DNA from 3 places in the Glaciimonas sp. OK215 genome. Region 1 is predicted to be linked to each of the others. Evidence: predicted binding sites of a transcription regulator. Region 1 holds the regulator's gene; each other region holds the start of a gene.
What was found. Region 1 encodes HrcA, which represses chaperone genes, less so after heat shock. Its sites were predicted from a motif close to TTAGCACTCNNNNNNNNNGAGTGCTAA; they were not measured.

Region 1 (5,193 bases):
ACTGAAAATCGGTGTCGTACGATACGCGGATGATTTCGTAATTACAGGCGCTTCAAAAGAGATCCTGGAAACCGAAGTCAGGCCGTGGATAGAATCATTCCTTGCAACACGAGGATTGCGACTGTCTGCGGCCAAGACCAAGATTGTACACATTGACGAGGGTTTTGATTTCCTGGGTTGGAATTTCCGGAAGTATTCCGGGACTCTACTGATTAAGCCCAGTAAGAAAAACGTGCAAACGTTCTATGAAAAGCTCAGGAATGTTATCAACGACAATCGGGCTGTGAAGCAAGAGGATTTAATCCGATTGCTGAACCCCATGCTACGGGGCTGGTCGCAGTATCACAGTCCCGTGGTTGCTAAAGAAGCGTTCTCGCGCATGGAGTCGTTGCTGTTTTGGCGACTTATGCGCTGGGGGAAACGTCGTCATCCAATGAAGAATGGAGACTGGATTCGCCGGAAGTATTGGCGGTCAGTCGACAATCGGAATTGGGTGTTCGGAGCGGCGTTTACCAAAACAAATGGTGAAAAGGATGTCATGGAATTGTATTCGTTATCGAGTACACCCATCGTACGTCACAAGAAAATCAAGGGAAGTTACAACCCCTATGACCCTGAGTGGGAAATGTATGGCGAGACCCTCCGTCAGGAGCGAATGGTGAATACCATGCGATACCGAAACGAGTGGGTTAAACTGTATGTTGACCAACGAGGCTTGTGTGCGTTGTGTGAGAACGAGATGGACATGGACACCGGTTGGCATGACCACCACATCGAATATCGTGTGGAAGGAGGCTCCGATGCTCTTGGGAATCGCGTATTACTGCATCCGAATTGCCATACGCAGGTGCATAGCCTTGCTTTGAAAGTTGTTAAACCGGTTCCTGTATAGGAATTTTTGTTAAGCTTGAGCCGTGTGCGATGAAAGTCGCACGCACGGTTCTTAGGGGGGAGGGATTCCGGTAACGGGTCCTTCCTACCCTCCATCCATTTGCGACGTAAACATGCCTAACAATCCATCCGAACTAAAAGCCAGTGGCCTTAAAGCTACTTTGCCGCGACTCAAAATCCTGGAAATTTTCCAAAATAGCGACGTCCGCCATCTGAGCGCTGAAGACGTTTATAAAATTTTGCTATCCGAAAATCTCGATGTCGGTTTGGCAACGGTGTACCGTGTTTTGACCCAATTTGAGCAAGCCGGTTTGTTGCAGCGAAATCATTTCGAGACCGGCAAGGCGGTATTTGAGCTAAACGAAGGCTCACACCATGACCATCTGATTTGTCTCGATTGCGGTCGGGTCGAAGAGTTTTACGACGAAGAAATTGAAAAGCGTCAGAAAGCGGTCGCTAAAGAGCGTGGCTTCGAGATTGCCGATCATGCGTTGGCGCTGTATGGCCATTGCCGGACATGCGCTAAAAAATAACAGCATTCTCTTACGCGTTGAACAAAATATATTAAGCCAGACTAGTGCTGGCTTAATGCATTTGAAAGCAGCTTGGCGGTAATGTCGACAATCGGGATCACCCGTTCGTAAGCCATGCGGGTCGGTCCGATCACGCCCAGCGTGCCGACGATCTTGCCATTGACCTCGTACGGTGCGGTGACCACACTCATTTCTTCCATCGGAACCAGTTGCGACTCGCCACCGATGAAAATTTGCACGCCAGTGGCTTTGCCGGAGAAATCCAGCAACTGCATCAGGTTGGTTTTTTGCTCAAACATATCGAACAACTTACGCAACGAGGCCATGCTTGACGACAGGTCGGTCACGCTGAGCAGATTGCGTTCGCCCGAAATCACGACGTCGTCAGCGTTATCCGTCATCGCGTCGCTACCAACCTCGACTGCCGCCTGCATCAGGCGCGTCATGTCATCGCGTAGCTGGCGCACTTCACTCTGCAAACGCAAGCGAACGTCGTCAATGCTGTGTCCGCCGTAGTGCTGGTTGATGTAATTGGCCGCCTGTATCAGCTGTGAAGGGGTGTAATCGACATCGGTCAGCAATAGCCGATTCTGGACATCGCCGCTAGGGCCGACGATGACCAGCAGTATGCGTTTTTCCGATAATCGCAAAAACTCGATTTGCTGGAATATTGATTCGCGCCGAGGCGTCAGCACCACACCGGCAAATTGCGACAACGACGACAGAACCTGCGCGGCGTTGGCAATGATCTTTTGAGGGGAGTTGGTTTGCAGGCGCGCTTGCATTCTGGATTCGAGCGCGCTTTCGTCTATCGGCTGGACCGTCAGCAAGGTATCGACAAACACCCGGTAGCCGCGCGGCGTCGGCACCCGTCCGGCGGAAGTGTGGGGACTGGTGACAAAACCCATTTCTTCCAGGTCCGCCATGATGTTGCGAATGGTTGCCGGTGATAATTCCAGTCCCGAAATCTTTGACAGTGCGCGTGAGCCGACCGGCTGGCCGTCGGCGATGTACCGTTCGACCAGGGCTTTGAGTAGAGTTTGAGCGCGATTATCCAGATGCATAGCGAGTATTTTAGCGAGCGCGGCCCCAGCTTGCCAGCGCCTTATGCATCCACTTATACACTGTTTTGCGCTGGCTCAGTTGCCGGCATTTCCTTTTTTTTCGTTACGGATGGGGGTTTTATGGCCGTTATGTGTTGATAGCTTGTAAATGCAGCCATGCTTCAAGCTCAAGCAAGCTGGCGCATTCGGCGTCCGCGCTGATGCCGGCTGGCAACGAACGGTCAAAGCGATTGATCCAGACACTGCACAGGCCGGCTTGGCGGGCGCCGACTACGTCCAGGAACGGATCGTCGCCGGCATATACCGCTTCTTCGGGAGTCACCTGGAGCGCCTTGCAGGCCGCCTGGAAAATCGCCGGATCAGGTTTGGCACAGCCGAAACTATGTGATGCTATGGAGATGTTGAAGTGCTGTGCCAGGCCGATTTTCTCCAGATCCGCAAAGCCGTTCGACATCGAACCCAGCAATACGCGTTGACGCAGACGGGTCAATACCGGCTCGACATCGTCGAATGGCGTTACCGCATGACGCGCTTCAGAAAAGACCGCCATGGCGGCATTGACCTTGCTGCTATCAGCGCCGACGCTATTGAAGGCTGCGGTCAACCCGGCGTGGCGTAAGGCCCACAAGTCGATTTTGAATAAGGGATCGGTATCGGTCAAAGCCGCCCGTATTTGCCGCAGGCGCTCGATCGTGAATTGCTGCGGCACCGCCGGCGCATGCTGGCGGAGCCAGTCATGCAGCAATTGCTCGGCGCGCGCAATGACCGGTGAGATCGGCCACAGGGTGTCATCCAGATCGAACAGGACGGCTTTGATGGGCGCACGGCGCTGCGGTTGGCTATCTGTATTATTCATGTTGGATGGTGCGTATCCCCAAGGAATCTTTAATGCAGGCCTAAATTATGGTCTAATCGCCAGCATGTGGCCCATAAAATTATCTCATCAGCAGAATCTGCCTTCTTTGCCAAAAACCATTGCGATTGTTGGCAAGTATTTTGCCGCCGGTATTTCCGAGTCGTTGACCGAGGTCGCCGACTTTCTGCTGGTGCGCGGACATAACGTCGTGTTTGAAGCCGAGACCGCGCAAAACATTGCGCTGACCGGATTCGAGGCAATGACGCCGGTGCAAATCGGCCAGCAAGCCGATGCCGCGATCGTCGTCGGCGGGGACGGCACCATGCTGGGTATCGCCCGCCAACTGGCACCTTACGATGTGCCGCTGATCGGTATCAATCAGGGGAGGCTCGGGTTTATGACCGATATTTCGCTGGAACGGATGCTGCCGGTGCTGGGTGAAATGCTGGACGGCAAGTGCGAATCCGAGCGTCGTACCTTGCTGCAAGGCGTAGTCAAGCGCGACGACAAGGTTATTTTTAGCGCGCTGGCGTTCAACGATATCGTCGTGTCGCGCGGTGCGACCTCCGGCATGGCTGAGCTCAGCGTCGAAGTCGACGGCCGCTTTATGTATAACCAGCGTTCGGACGGTTTGATAGTCTCGACCCCGACCGGCTCCACCGCGTACGCGCTGTCTGCCGGCGGCCCGTTGCTGCATCCGTCGCTGAGCGGCATCGTGCTGGTGCCGATCGCGCCGCATGCGTTGTCGAATCGACCTATCGTGGTGCCGGACAGCAGCGAAATCGTGATTGAAATCGTCAACGGCCGCGATATTAATGTCAATTTTGACATGCAGTCGTTAGCCAGTCTGCAACACGGCGACCGCATTTTGATCCAGCGTTCTGAGCACACCATCACCTTTTTACATCCGCCCGGCTGGAGTTACTACGAAACCTTGCGCCAGAAATTGCACTGGAATGAATATCCTTCGGCAGAGGGGCATTTGAGGTGAGCGTTAACGGCGCCACGCGGGCCGGACCATCAGTTGCAGTACACTGCCGCTTCAGTTGCCTCCGCCGCCGACCTCGTTGTCCGCTTTCTTGAAACCGATTTTTGTCTTACGAACCGATCTAATTCGACTCCATGCTGCGCACACTTTCCATTCGCGATTTTGTCATCGTTGATGCCATCGAGCTTGACCTGGCCTCTGGCTTCACTGTTTTCACCGGCGAAACCGGCGCCGGAAAATCCATTTTGATCGATGCGCTTGCTTTAGCGCTAGGCGGTCGCGGCGATGCCAGTGTCGTGCGTGAAGGCGCGGCCAAGGCCGATATCAGCGCCGAGTTTTCGGTCTCGCGCTACAGCGAGGGCAGCCCGATCGACACCAGTGAAGAAGTCAGAGCGTGGCTGGCTGCGAATGAGTTCGAGAGCGAAGAGGGCGGTGTGCTGCTGCGTCGGGTAATAGACAATGCAGGGCGGTCGAAGGCCTACATCAACGGTATTGCCGCGACGGCCGGACAGCTGCGCGAGCTAGGCGAACTGCTGGTCGATATTCATGGCCAGCATGCCCATCAATCGCTGCTGAAAACGGATGCGCAACGTCTGTTGTTGGATGGACAAGCCGGTTTGCAAGAAGACCTGCAGACCGTTTCGGCAGCGTATAAAAGCTGGCGCGCGTTGGCCAGGCAGCGCCAGGAATTTGAAACCAACGCCAAGAACGTTTTGCTGGAGCGCGAGCGCCTCGAATGGCAAGTCAACGAACTGGAAAAGCTGGCGCTCAAGCCGGGCGAGTGGGATGACATCACCAACGAGCATAGCCGTTTGTCGCATGCCGCCAGCCTGATTGAAGGCGCACAAGAAGCGTTGAGCC
Region 2 (5,193 bases), 1.2 Mb from region 1:
CCGTGATCGGTATGTTCCTGGCAACCCCGACGTTGCCCGACTGGCAGCGCGTGGTTGCTGCGACCATCGGCATCTGGTTGCTGGCCGGAGCTGCGTTCGCAGTCAACTGTCTGGTTGAGCGTGAGATCGACTCGCGGATGGCGCGCACGGCTCGCAGGCCTATGGCACGCGGCGAAATTACCGTGCTGCAGACGCTGGTGTTTTCCGGTGTTATCGGTGGCGCCGGCAGTTGGGTGTTGTATAACTTCGTGAATGGGTTGACGATGTGGCTGACGTTGGCCACTTTTATTGGCTACGCTGTGATTTACACGATGATACTGAAGCCGGCGACGCCGCAAAATATCGTCATTGGCGGCTTGTCCGGCGCAATGCCGCCAGCGTTGGGCTGGGCTGCAATTGCCAATGACGTACCGATGCAGGCCTGGATTCTGGTGTTGATCATTTTCATCTGGACCCCGCCGCATTTCTGGGCGCTGGCGATGTACCGTCGCGATGACTATGCGAAATCCGGTTTGCCGATGTTGCCGATTACCCATGGATTGAAATTTACCCAGTTCCATATCTGGCTGTACACCATTGCGTTGGTCGCAACCACCACGTTGCCTTTCGCAGTTGGCATGAGTGGTTTAATCTATCTGGTGAGCGCAGCAATACTCGGTGCGATTTTTCTGTGGTACGCATGGCAGATTTACAAACATTACACAGACTTGATAGCGCGCAAGACATTTGCGTATTCGATCATATATCTGTCGTTGCTGTTCGCTGCGTTGCTGGTTGATCACTATCTGAAGTTTTAAGCGTGTTCCGAAGTACATATTGAAAGTAAGCATGAAACGTTTTGTTTCGGTTTTGGCGCCGGTCGTTGCTTCTATTGTCGTGGCATTCTCACTGGCTGGGTGCGGCGATAAACAGGTAACCGATGGTCAGCAAATGACCCAGTCGTCAGCGAATAGCAAATTCATTAATACTGATGTGACCGGCCTTGGTTATGCCCGTGATTTTGCCTTGACGGATCATAACGGCAAGCCGCGCACGCTAGCCGATTTCAAGGGCAAGGCGGTGGTCGTATTTTTCGGTTTTACGCAATGCCCTGATGTTTGCCCGACCACAATGGCCGAGATGGGGAGCGTGATGAAAGAGTTGGGACCGCTGGCAGACAAGGTGCAGGTGTTATTCGTAACGGTCGATCCTGAGCGCGATACGCAGGCCTTGTTGGCCAAGTATGTACCGGCTTTCGATCCGCGTTTCCTGGGATTGTATGGCGATCTGGCGGCGACTGAAAAAGTCGCCAAGGAATTCCGTGTGTTCTATCAAAAAGTCCCCGGCAAGACGCCCGGCAGCTACAGCATCGATCACACTGCCGGCAGCTACGTATTTGACCCGGAAGGGCATATACGCTTGTTTGTGCGGCATGGTCAGGGTCCTGAGCCGATTGTTCACGATCTGAAGTTGCTGCTGTCTTGATCCATCACTGAACGGGACGGGGGAGAATAAAAAAGCGCCGATTCGGCGCTTTTTTATTTGCTGCGATGACCTGTTAAGAATAAGCCACCAGCGAACCTTTCATTTTCTTCAGGGCAACTGCTTCGATCTGCCGAATACGTTCGGCCGATACGCCGAACTCATCCGCCAGTTCATGCAAGGTAGCACCAGAACCATCATCGTTCGCCAACCAGCGCGCTTCAACAATACGGCGTGAGCGATCATCCAGTTTTGCCAAAGCAGACTCAAGACCTTCCGATTGCATGCGGTCGTATTGCTGTGCTTCAAGCACTTTGGTTGGCTCCTGCATGTCAGATGACAGGTAGGCGATCGGTGCGAATTTATCGTCATCATCGTCGGTTGGCGCCTCCAGGGCGATATCACGACCGGTCAGACGGGTTTCCATCTCGATCACTTCTTCGCGTTTTACATTCAGTGTTTTGGCCAAGTCGTCAACTTGCGATGGCGTCATCGCATCCAATCCGATTTTGTGGCTACGCAGATTGAAGAACAGTTTGCGCTGCGCTTTGGTCGTGGCTACTTTGACCAGGCGCCAGTTCTTCAAAATGTATTCATGCATTTCTGCTTTGATCCAGTGCATCGCATACGACACCAGACGCACGCCTTGATCGGGATCGAAGCGCTTAATCGCTTTCATCAAACCGATATTGCCTTCCTGGATCAGATCGGCGTGCGGCAAGCCGTAGCCCAAATAGCCACGTGCAATCGAGACGACCAGGCGCAGATGCGACAGCACCAGTTTTTGAGCGGCAGCCAGATCGTTGTTTTCGCGCAGTTTTTGCGCCAGCGAAATTTCTTCGTCGTGCGTCAGCATCGGCAGTCGATTGACAGCCGAAATATACGCGTCAATGTTGCCCAGGGTGCCGGAAAAGCCCAGCGCCAAAGCACCTGTTTCGGCTGGAACTAACGCAGTTTGTACTGACGGATTTTTCATTGTTTCTCCTAGCTATCAGACGGAATTTACGACCAACGGGCCTTAAACCAGACTGATTTGATCGGGTATCTTAGCACTCCCTATTATAGAGTGCTAATCGAATTTATCAAATAACGGTAATAGTCAACTGCTATCGATGCAATTTCGGCGATTTAATGACGAACAGCAATTAGAGCGCTTCCAGGAGGGGAAGTTGCGTAGATCTGCGCCAAAATACTGTGAGAATGTGTAACTTGCGTTTTCTCATTGAGAGAAAATTATCTAAACGGTAATGTCATCGCTTAAGGTCAGCCACTCGTCGTAGGGAGACTGAGTGAGAAATTCGTGGATTTTATCGAGGTGTGTGGTATCCGCGATACTGATATACAGCCGGGATGGGTGACTGCGCAGCAGACGGTTCAATGTGACCCGCAAAGTCAGATTGCCGATGCAACAAAAGCAACCTGGAGCGATGCGCTTGATTTGCAGACTGGGATTTGCCGGGTCGGGGCTCGATTTGCCATCGGGCAGCCCTTCCAGAATCACCCCGGTAAAGGTGTTGGCAAACCGGGCTGACTTAGCGTCGGTCTCAATGGCTGACCAGATGGCTGCTTCGCGAGCGTGGGCGCTAACGCCTGTTACCAGGCTTACTAAAGTAGTTGAGTCGAGGAGAGTCATCCGCCTTTTTTCGACAGCTTGCCGGGATCAACACCCAGTTGCTTGAGCTTGCGATACAGGTGAGTGCGCTCCAGACCGGTTTTTTCCGCTACGCGGGTCATGCTGCCGCTTTCACGAATTAAATGGTACTCAAAGTAGGCCCGTTCAAACGCATCGCGGGCCTCGCGCAGCGGCAGGCCGAACGACGATGAAAACAGGTTGTCCGAGGCCAGCGCGGCGACTGGCAAAGGCGTCAAGTGCGGCGCTTCGGAGGTCACGGTGCTAGCGAAATTGCTGATACTTGCCAGCTCGGGAACTTCGCCCGATGTCGCAGCCTGTGCGAACAGTGTAGGTGCCCGGGCCGCTTTGGGTCCTTGTGACAAGCCTTGCTGAACCGCCTTTAATAGTTTCTGTAACGCAATCGGTTTTTCGAGAAAGTTGAGAGCGCCGATGCGGGTTGCTTCTACCGCAGTATCGATAGTGGCGTGACCCGACATCATGATGACGGGCATCGTCAGCAAGCCATCACGCTGCCATTCCTTGAGCAGCGTTACGCCGTCGGTGTCGGGCATCCAAATGTCGAGCAACACCAGATCCGGTACGCCGTTTTGACGAAATTCGCGTGCCTGTTGCGCGTTTTCTGCAGTCGCTACAACATGCCCCTCATCTCCCAAAATCTCCGATAGCAATTCTCGAATTCCCATTTCGTCGTCAACGACCAGGATATTAGCCATGCGGTAGTCTTCCCATTTTCTATTGCATCAAATCATAAAATTATGGACTGGCCATGCAGTTCATGTTTATGCGGCTGCAGCACTATTTCTGTGCTTTGCGTTTAATTTTCTAAGTCAGAGCTTACATGCTATATCAGCGACGTCCCGCTTGGCGTTCGTCCTGTGCATCTTGGCGTCTTAATTTTACTCAAATAATTTGTCGGTCATTATCTGCGTACCTACTCGGGGCTAACTTTAACAGCAAAATTAATATTTTTGCGCCCTTTGTATCGCTACGGTTGTGCAAGTCGATGCGGCCACCATGTTCGTCAATGATTTTTTTCACCATAGGCAGACCCAAACCGGTGCCGCGTGGTTTCGATGTGATATAAGGCTCAAAGGCGCGTGACAGAATTTTGGACGAGAAACCTGGGCCATTATCGGTGATGGATAAACGCACCGCGGTGCTTGGCTGGCCGTCCGAGCCCTGATAGCTGACGCGTTCAGTCACTACATCGATACGCGGTGCCGTCACCTCCGCAGCCGGATCGGTGACGGCATCCTGTGCATTCTGCAATAAATTGTGGATCACCTGACGCAATTGTGTGGCGTCGCCCATGATGTGCGGCAACTCAGGAGCCAGCGCCGCATGAATCATGTCGCGCTCATCACCGGCCACATACAGATGCAGAATTTCAGCTATCAGAACATTGAGATCCAGTGCGCTTAATACCGCAGGCGGGGTCTTGGCGTAATCGCGGAAATCATCCACCATCCGTTTCATGGCGGCGACCTGATTGACGATGGTGGAAGTGCTTTTCTTGAGGATCGCGGCATCCTGCGTCATCAGCTTATCTTCCAGCTTCATCTGAAGCCGTTCTGCAGACAGTTGGATCGGTGTCAGCGGATTCTTGATTTCATGTGCCAAACGACGTGCGACTTCCCCCCAGGCAATTGAGCGTTGCGCCGAGATGACGTCCGAAATGTCATCGAACACCACCACGTAGCCGTCACGATTTTCGACAGGCAGGCGCGAACCGCGCGCCAGTAGCGAAATATCATCGCTATCGATGTTATCGATTCTGCGGGGGATCTCAATCTGCTGTTGCCAGTGCTGGCGGCTTTCGCCTATTTTGCCTGCCGCAAACTGGGCATTTTGTTCTGAGAAGGCCTTGGTGATGATTTCTGCAAAATGGGCTAAGCCGTCAATGATGTTGAGCGGTTGACCGATATGCGGTGTCAGGTCGTATTGCAAAATGCGCTGCACCGACTGATTGCTGGTGACCAGGTGGAAGTTGTCATCCAGCACCATCACGCCTGCGGACATATTTGCCAATACCGACTCCAGATACGCCTTGGCATTTTCCAGCTCGTTGCGATTCTTCTCCACTGACGCACGCGCATCGG
Region 3 (5,193 bases), 210 kb from region 1:
GTTCTTGGGCAATCACGTCGCCAATCATCGCGCGCGTCACCGCATGTTTAGGAGAGCGGAAGATATCGATCACTGCACCATGTTCGATCACGTCGCCTGCTTCCATGACGGCCATGCGGTCGCAGATCATCTTGATCACTTCCATTTGATGCGTGATCAGGACGATAGTCAGGCCGAGCTCTTGATTGATCTTGCGCAACAGTTCCAGAATCGAGCGGGTAGTTTCCGGGTCGAGTGCCGACGTGGCCTCGTCGGACAGCAATACTTTCGGCGCGTTGGCAAGGGCGCGGGCAATGCCGACGCGCTGCTTCTGACCACCGCTGATGTGGGCCGGATAGCGATCTTTCAACGCAGTCAGGCCGACCAGTTCCAGCAATGGCGTGACCCTTTTGCTGATCTCGGCTTGCGGCATGCCAGCCAGTTCCAGCGGCAGCGCGATGTTGTCGTAAACGGTACGTGACGACAGCAAGTTAAAGTGCTGAAAAATCATGCCGATTTCGCGTCGCGCGGCGCGCAACTGATCGGCATTGAGCGCCGTCATATCCTTGCCATCAACGATGATCTTGCCCGAAGTAGGGCGATTGAGGAGATTGAGCGTGCGCACCAAAGTGCTTTTGCCAGCGCCGCTGCGACCGATTATGCCGAAGATCTCGCCCTTGTTAATCGTCAGATCAACATTGCGTACCGCATCCACGGGGCCATTGGCACCCGGGAATTGTTGGGTAACTGCTTGAATTTTTATCATTTCAGAATAAAAAAAGGCAGCTGATTGTCTCGATTTCAACAATCTGCCGCCGATATAATTTTTATGTAAGTGCTTATTTTATAAGGATTTTATAGATGGAGAAAGTATATTTTAGGTATGGCGTTATTACCTTTTGGCATAAGGAGATTTTCTTGTGTTCTGTCGACTTCCGTAAACGAAAAAGCCCGCAACGCTGCGGGCTTCTTCTTGAGTAACTAAAGCGTCTTCAAAAAAATAAAGAAGATGCCCCGACTACTCTGGGTGATCGCTGAGAACCGTAAGCAGGTTCCCTGCGATCAATCCATTACATCATACCGTCCATACCGCCCATGCCGCCCATACCACCCATGCCGCCTGGCATGCCGCCAGCTGACTTGTCTTCCGGCAGTTCAGCGATCATTGCATCGGTTGTCAGGATCAGGCCAGCAACCGAAGCGGCGTTTTGCAGTGCCGAACGGGTTACTTTTGCCGGATCCAGAATGCCCAGGTCAACCAGGTCGCCGTAAGTGCCGTTGGCAGCGTTGTAACCGTAGTTACCCGTTCCTGCCAGGACTGCGTTGATCACAACCGATGGCTCGTCGCCAGCGTTGAATACGATTTGACGCAGTGGCTCTTCAATCGCGCGCAGCACGATCTTGATGCCGGCTTCTTGATCGGCGTTGTCGCCTTTCAGGTTCTTGACGTTAGCACGTGCGCGCAGGTAAGCCACGCCGCCGCCAGGAACTACGCCTTCTTCAACTGCAGCGCGGGTAGCGTGCAATGCATCTTCAACGCGTGCTTTCTTTTCTTTCATTTCGACTTCGGTAGCTGCGCCGACTTTGATCAGTGCAACGCCGCCTGCCAGCTTGGCAACACGTTCTTGCAGCTTTTCACGGTCGTAGTCCGAAGATGCTTCTTCGATCTGGGCGCGGATTTGCTTGACGCGTCCTTCGATAGCGATTGCTTCACCGGCGCCATCGATGATGATGGTGTTTTCTTTGCTGATATCGATACGTTTAGCTTGGCCGAGTTCTGCCAGTGTCACTTTTTCCAATGTCAGGCCGACTTCTTCCGCGATCACTTGACCACCGGTCAGGATAGCGATGTCTTCCAGCATGGCTTTGCGACGATCGCCGAAGCCTGGTGCCTTGACAGCAGCAGTTTTCAGGATGCCGCGGATGTTGTTGACGACCAGTGTTGCCAGTGCTTCGCCTTCGACGTCTTCTGCGATGATCAGCAGTGGACGGCCCGACTTGGCGACTTGTTCCAGGATTGGAAGCAGGTCACGGATGTTGGAGATTTTTTTGTCGAACAGCAGAACGTAAGGCTGTTCCAGAGCAACAACTTGTTTTTCCTGGTTGTTGATGAAGTAAGGCGACAGATAGCCACGGTCGAATTGCATACCTTCGACGATGTCCAGTTCGTTTTCCAGTGACTTGCCATCTTCAACTGTGATGACGCCTTCTTTGCCGACTTTGTCCATTGCCTTGGCAATGATTTCACCGATATCGGTGTCGGAGTTAGCGGAGATCGAACCAACTTGTGCGATTTCCTTGCTGGTAGTTGTCGGCTTCGACAGGGTCTTGATTTCACCAACGATGGCGACCACAGCTTTGTCGATACCGCGCTTCAGATCGGTTGGGTTGAAACCGGCTGCAACGTACTTGAAGCCTTCGCGAACGATCGCTTGTGCCAGCACGGTTGCGGTAGTTGTACCGTCACCGGCGTTGTCGGAAGTTTTGGAAGCAACTTCTTTAACCAGTTGCGCGCCCATGTTTTCCAGCTTGTCTTTCAGTTCGATTTCTTTTGCAACTGAAACACCGTCTTTAGTTACGGTTGGGGCACCGAAGCTGCGCTCCAGAACCACGTTACGGCCTTTAGGGCCCAGAGTCACTTTAACTGCGTTAGCCAGAATGTTGACGCCGTTTACGATCTTTGCACGTGCGTCATCACCGAAAATTACTTGCTTTGCTGCCATGTTTCATTCTCCTGAATACGGTTGAATATGATTGATAGAGCAGGGTGAAGCAGCGTTATAGCGACTTGCTTCGGCCTGTCTGATCAGTGAATTACTTGCCTTCGACTACAGCAAACAGATCTTCTTCGCGCAAAACCAACAGTTCTTGACCGTCGACCTTGACTGCTTGACCAGCATATTTGCCGAACAAAACGCGGTCGCCAACTTTAACTGCCAACGGGCGAACTTTGCCGTCGTCCAGAATCTTGCCGTTACCGACTGCCAGAATTTCACCTTGATCAGGCTTTTCAGCAGCTGCTTCAGGCAGCACGATACCGGATGCGGTTTTAGTTTCCAGGTCGAGACGCTTAACAATGACGCGATCGTGCAAAGGGCGAAGACTCATGTGTAACTCCTTAAAATTCAACAAGTTATGGTTTTTGCAGCAACATCGCAGCAAACGGGACTGCACCGATTAGTTTGGCTCTTACGATGTGCCGCACAGAAAAAGTGACTAGGTCAGGGAGATTGTTAGCACTCTCACCTAACGAGTGCTAAGTATAGGGGCGGTTAGTTGATTTTTCAAGAGTGGATGTTCGTTGGGTGCCGGAATTGCAGATAGTGCCGCAAGATTACTGCCATTCATTGCGACCACTACGCGTAAGTCAAAGCGCGACGATACAAATCCTGCATCTGGTCCGGATCATCGTAATGGAAACGTTTCCCCTCTCGCAAATCTCGTCGCATCAGCAAAATCATGTGCTCAGCGACTTCAGCGGCTACCTTAATGCCGTGTACCTCCAAAAATCGCCCCTGCAATACGGGAACGTTACTGCCCACCGGTGCAATGCGATACTGGTATTTCCCGCCAATGGTATCAGGCGGCAAATCCATTGGAATATCAGACTGTTGTTCAAAGAAGCTGAGCACCAGGCGATACGCATTGGAACCGGTGACGGGCCAGGTGGGCGGAGTCTCTTGCCCGGTGTTGATCTTGTGCATTTCTTGACATATAGGCAACAATCTATCTAACTTGTATTCTGTCGCCATATGCATATTCCCCGCCCGCACCAGATTCGCGATCAATTCACCGAGAGACGCGTGGCCGATGGTCGACGATTCCTTTTCCATTGCGCCCCAATAACCATCAGCACCATTGAGCAATGCTTCAATGGCAGATGCGTTCTCCATACCATTGCCGGCATGTGCGTGAAATAGCACTTTCTGCTTTGGTTTCAGGAGCGCTTTCATTGCACCAACTACGGCTGCGATTTGAAAGGGGAAATAGGTTCCGCGTCCATCTTCAAACGAGACGCCGTCAACATCTAGCGATGCCAGGTGTTCGAGCACCTGACAAGCCCAGTCCTGGTCTATGAAAAAGGTATCGATCAAATCCAGTATGTTCAAATAAATACGGCGCGGCTTTTCAGGATCGCCTTGGCGTTTTTCACGCAGCCAATGAATACTTGCAGACAGGTTTTCAAGTACTTGCTCTGGATTTTCTTTAGGCCGCAACGATATTTCATGCACCGTGTTGGGAATGCAATACTGAAGCAGTTTCTCTGCACTGGGATCGGGATTGAAAGTACGATTTTTGACGGCTCCCACTTGGGTCAGGGCAAAACAGCCGGTCATATCATATTTTCGGGCGAGCAAATCTTTGCAAAAATCGTCTTCCACCTGTAGGTGCTCTGGCAGTTGGTAGTTGAGTGTTGCAATGATTTTGTCCTTGAAGCCAAATTCATCAACCAAGGGCAGCAGTGAGTGCTTGTTCGCCAGCGTATGCCCTATTGCCGCACCAAAACAAGATTCGCGCAAGGATATGTCGATCAACATGGGATTCATATTGCGCAGGATGTTGAGCTTCTCTTCCGACTGTGCGAATAGTGTCTTGACGTCGGCGCGAGCTTGGCTCGATGATGAATTTGGCATGGACTATCCTTCTGGAAGTGGGAGGATTGCAAGGTGCTACCGAACCGGGGGAAACGCTTATAAATTCTCCAGCGCGTGGAAAAGGCGTGGAGTGGTATGGCTAAAACCAAATTCATGGGCTTGATCACGCTGGCTGATTAGATCGCCTCGCTTATGGTCTCTGTCTCCATCGGCGTTTGCCGTTGACCAGCGCGCGACGCGTCGAATCAGGCTTACATGGTGCTCCACCCACAAACATGATTCCAGAGCCGCATATTCGGCCAATTGATCGGCATACCGTCGCGCAGCGTCAAAGTCGCCATTGAGCAAAGCGACCTCTGCGGCAGCGACCAGGAATCGATAGGCGTTGTGGGCGACGCAGTCTTTTGTCAGGGAGGCGGCGCCTTGCAGCAACGCTTTCTTCTGGATTGCCGCGTCGCTCGACAACAGGGCAAGCGTACCAAATACCCATGGCCCGATGAAACGTTGCAGCTGCAGTCTTTCAACGGCCTCGGCGGACCACGTGATCTGACTTTCGGCCAATGCATGATTCCCGCGCAGCCACGAGATGCGCGCCAGGCTTTCCATCAGGAAGGGTTCA

Region 2: rpoH (RNA polymerase sigma factor RpoH) is a predicted target of HrcA. The motif match lies at 2,508-2,534, and genes of this name have one in related genera.
Region 3: groES (co-chaperone GroES) is a predicted target of HrcA. The motif match lies at 3,213-3,239, and genes of this name have one in related genera.

Annotation. Positions count from the first base shown of each region.
Region 1 covers NZ_CM173544.1:169,559-174,751, forward strand. The annotation lists gene ltrA (group II intron reverse transcriptase/maturase) at 1-892, shown strand, start outside; gene fur (ferric iron uptake transcriptional regulator) at 1,005-1,424, shown strand; gene hrcA (heat-inducible transcriptional repressor HrcA) at 1,466-2,488, opposite strand; gene AC3CHX_RS00830 (HAD family hydrolase) at 2,616-3,344, opposite strand; gene AC3CHX_RS00835 (NAD kinase) at 3,409-4,335, shown strand; gene recN (DNA repair protein RecN) at 4,467-5,193, shown strand, end outside.
Region 2 covers NZ_CM173544.1:5,367,688-5,372,880, reverse strand. The annotation lists gene cyoE (heme o synthase) at 1-797, shown strand, start outside; gene AC3CHX_RS24730 (SCO family protein) at 829-1,464, shown strand; gene rpoH (RNA polymerase sigma factor RpoH) at 1,538-2,437, opposite strand; gene AC3CHX_RS24720 (GTPase) at 2,699-3,094, opposite strand; gene AC3CHX_RS24715 (response regulator) at 3,091-3,807, opposite strand; gene AC3CHX_RS24710 (sensor histidine kinase) at 3,995-5,193, opposite strand, start outside.
Region 3 covers NZ_CM173544.1:383,149-388,341, forward strand. The annotation lists gene AC3CHX_RS01765 (methionine ABC transporter ATP-binding protein) at 1-745, opposite strand, end outside; gene groL (chaperonin GroEL) at 1,050-2,702, opposite strand; gene groES (co-chaperone GroES) at 2,794-3,087, opposite strand; gene AC3CHX_RS01780 (hypothetical protein) at 3,336-4,613, opposite strand; gene AC3CHX_RS01785 (ATP-binding protein) at 4,671-5,193, opposite strand, start outside.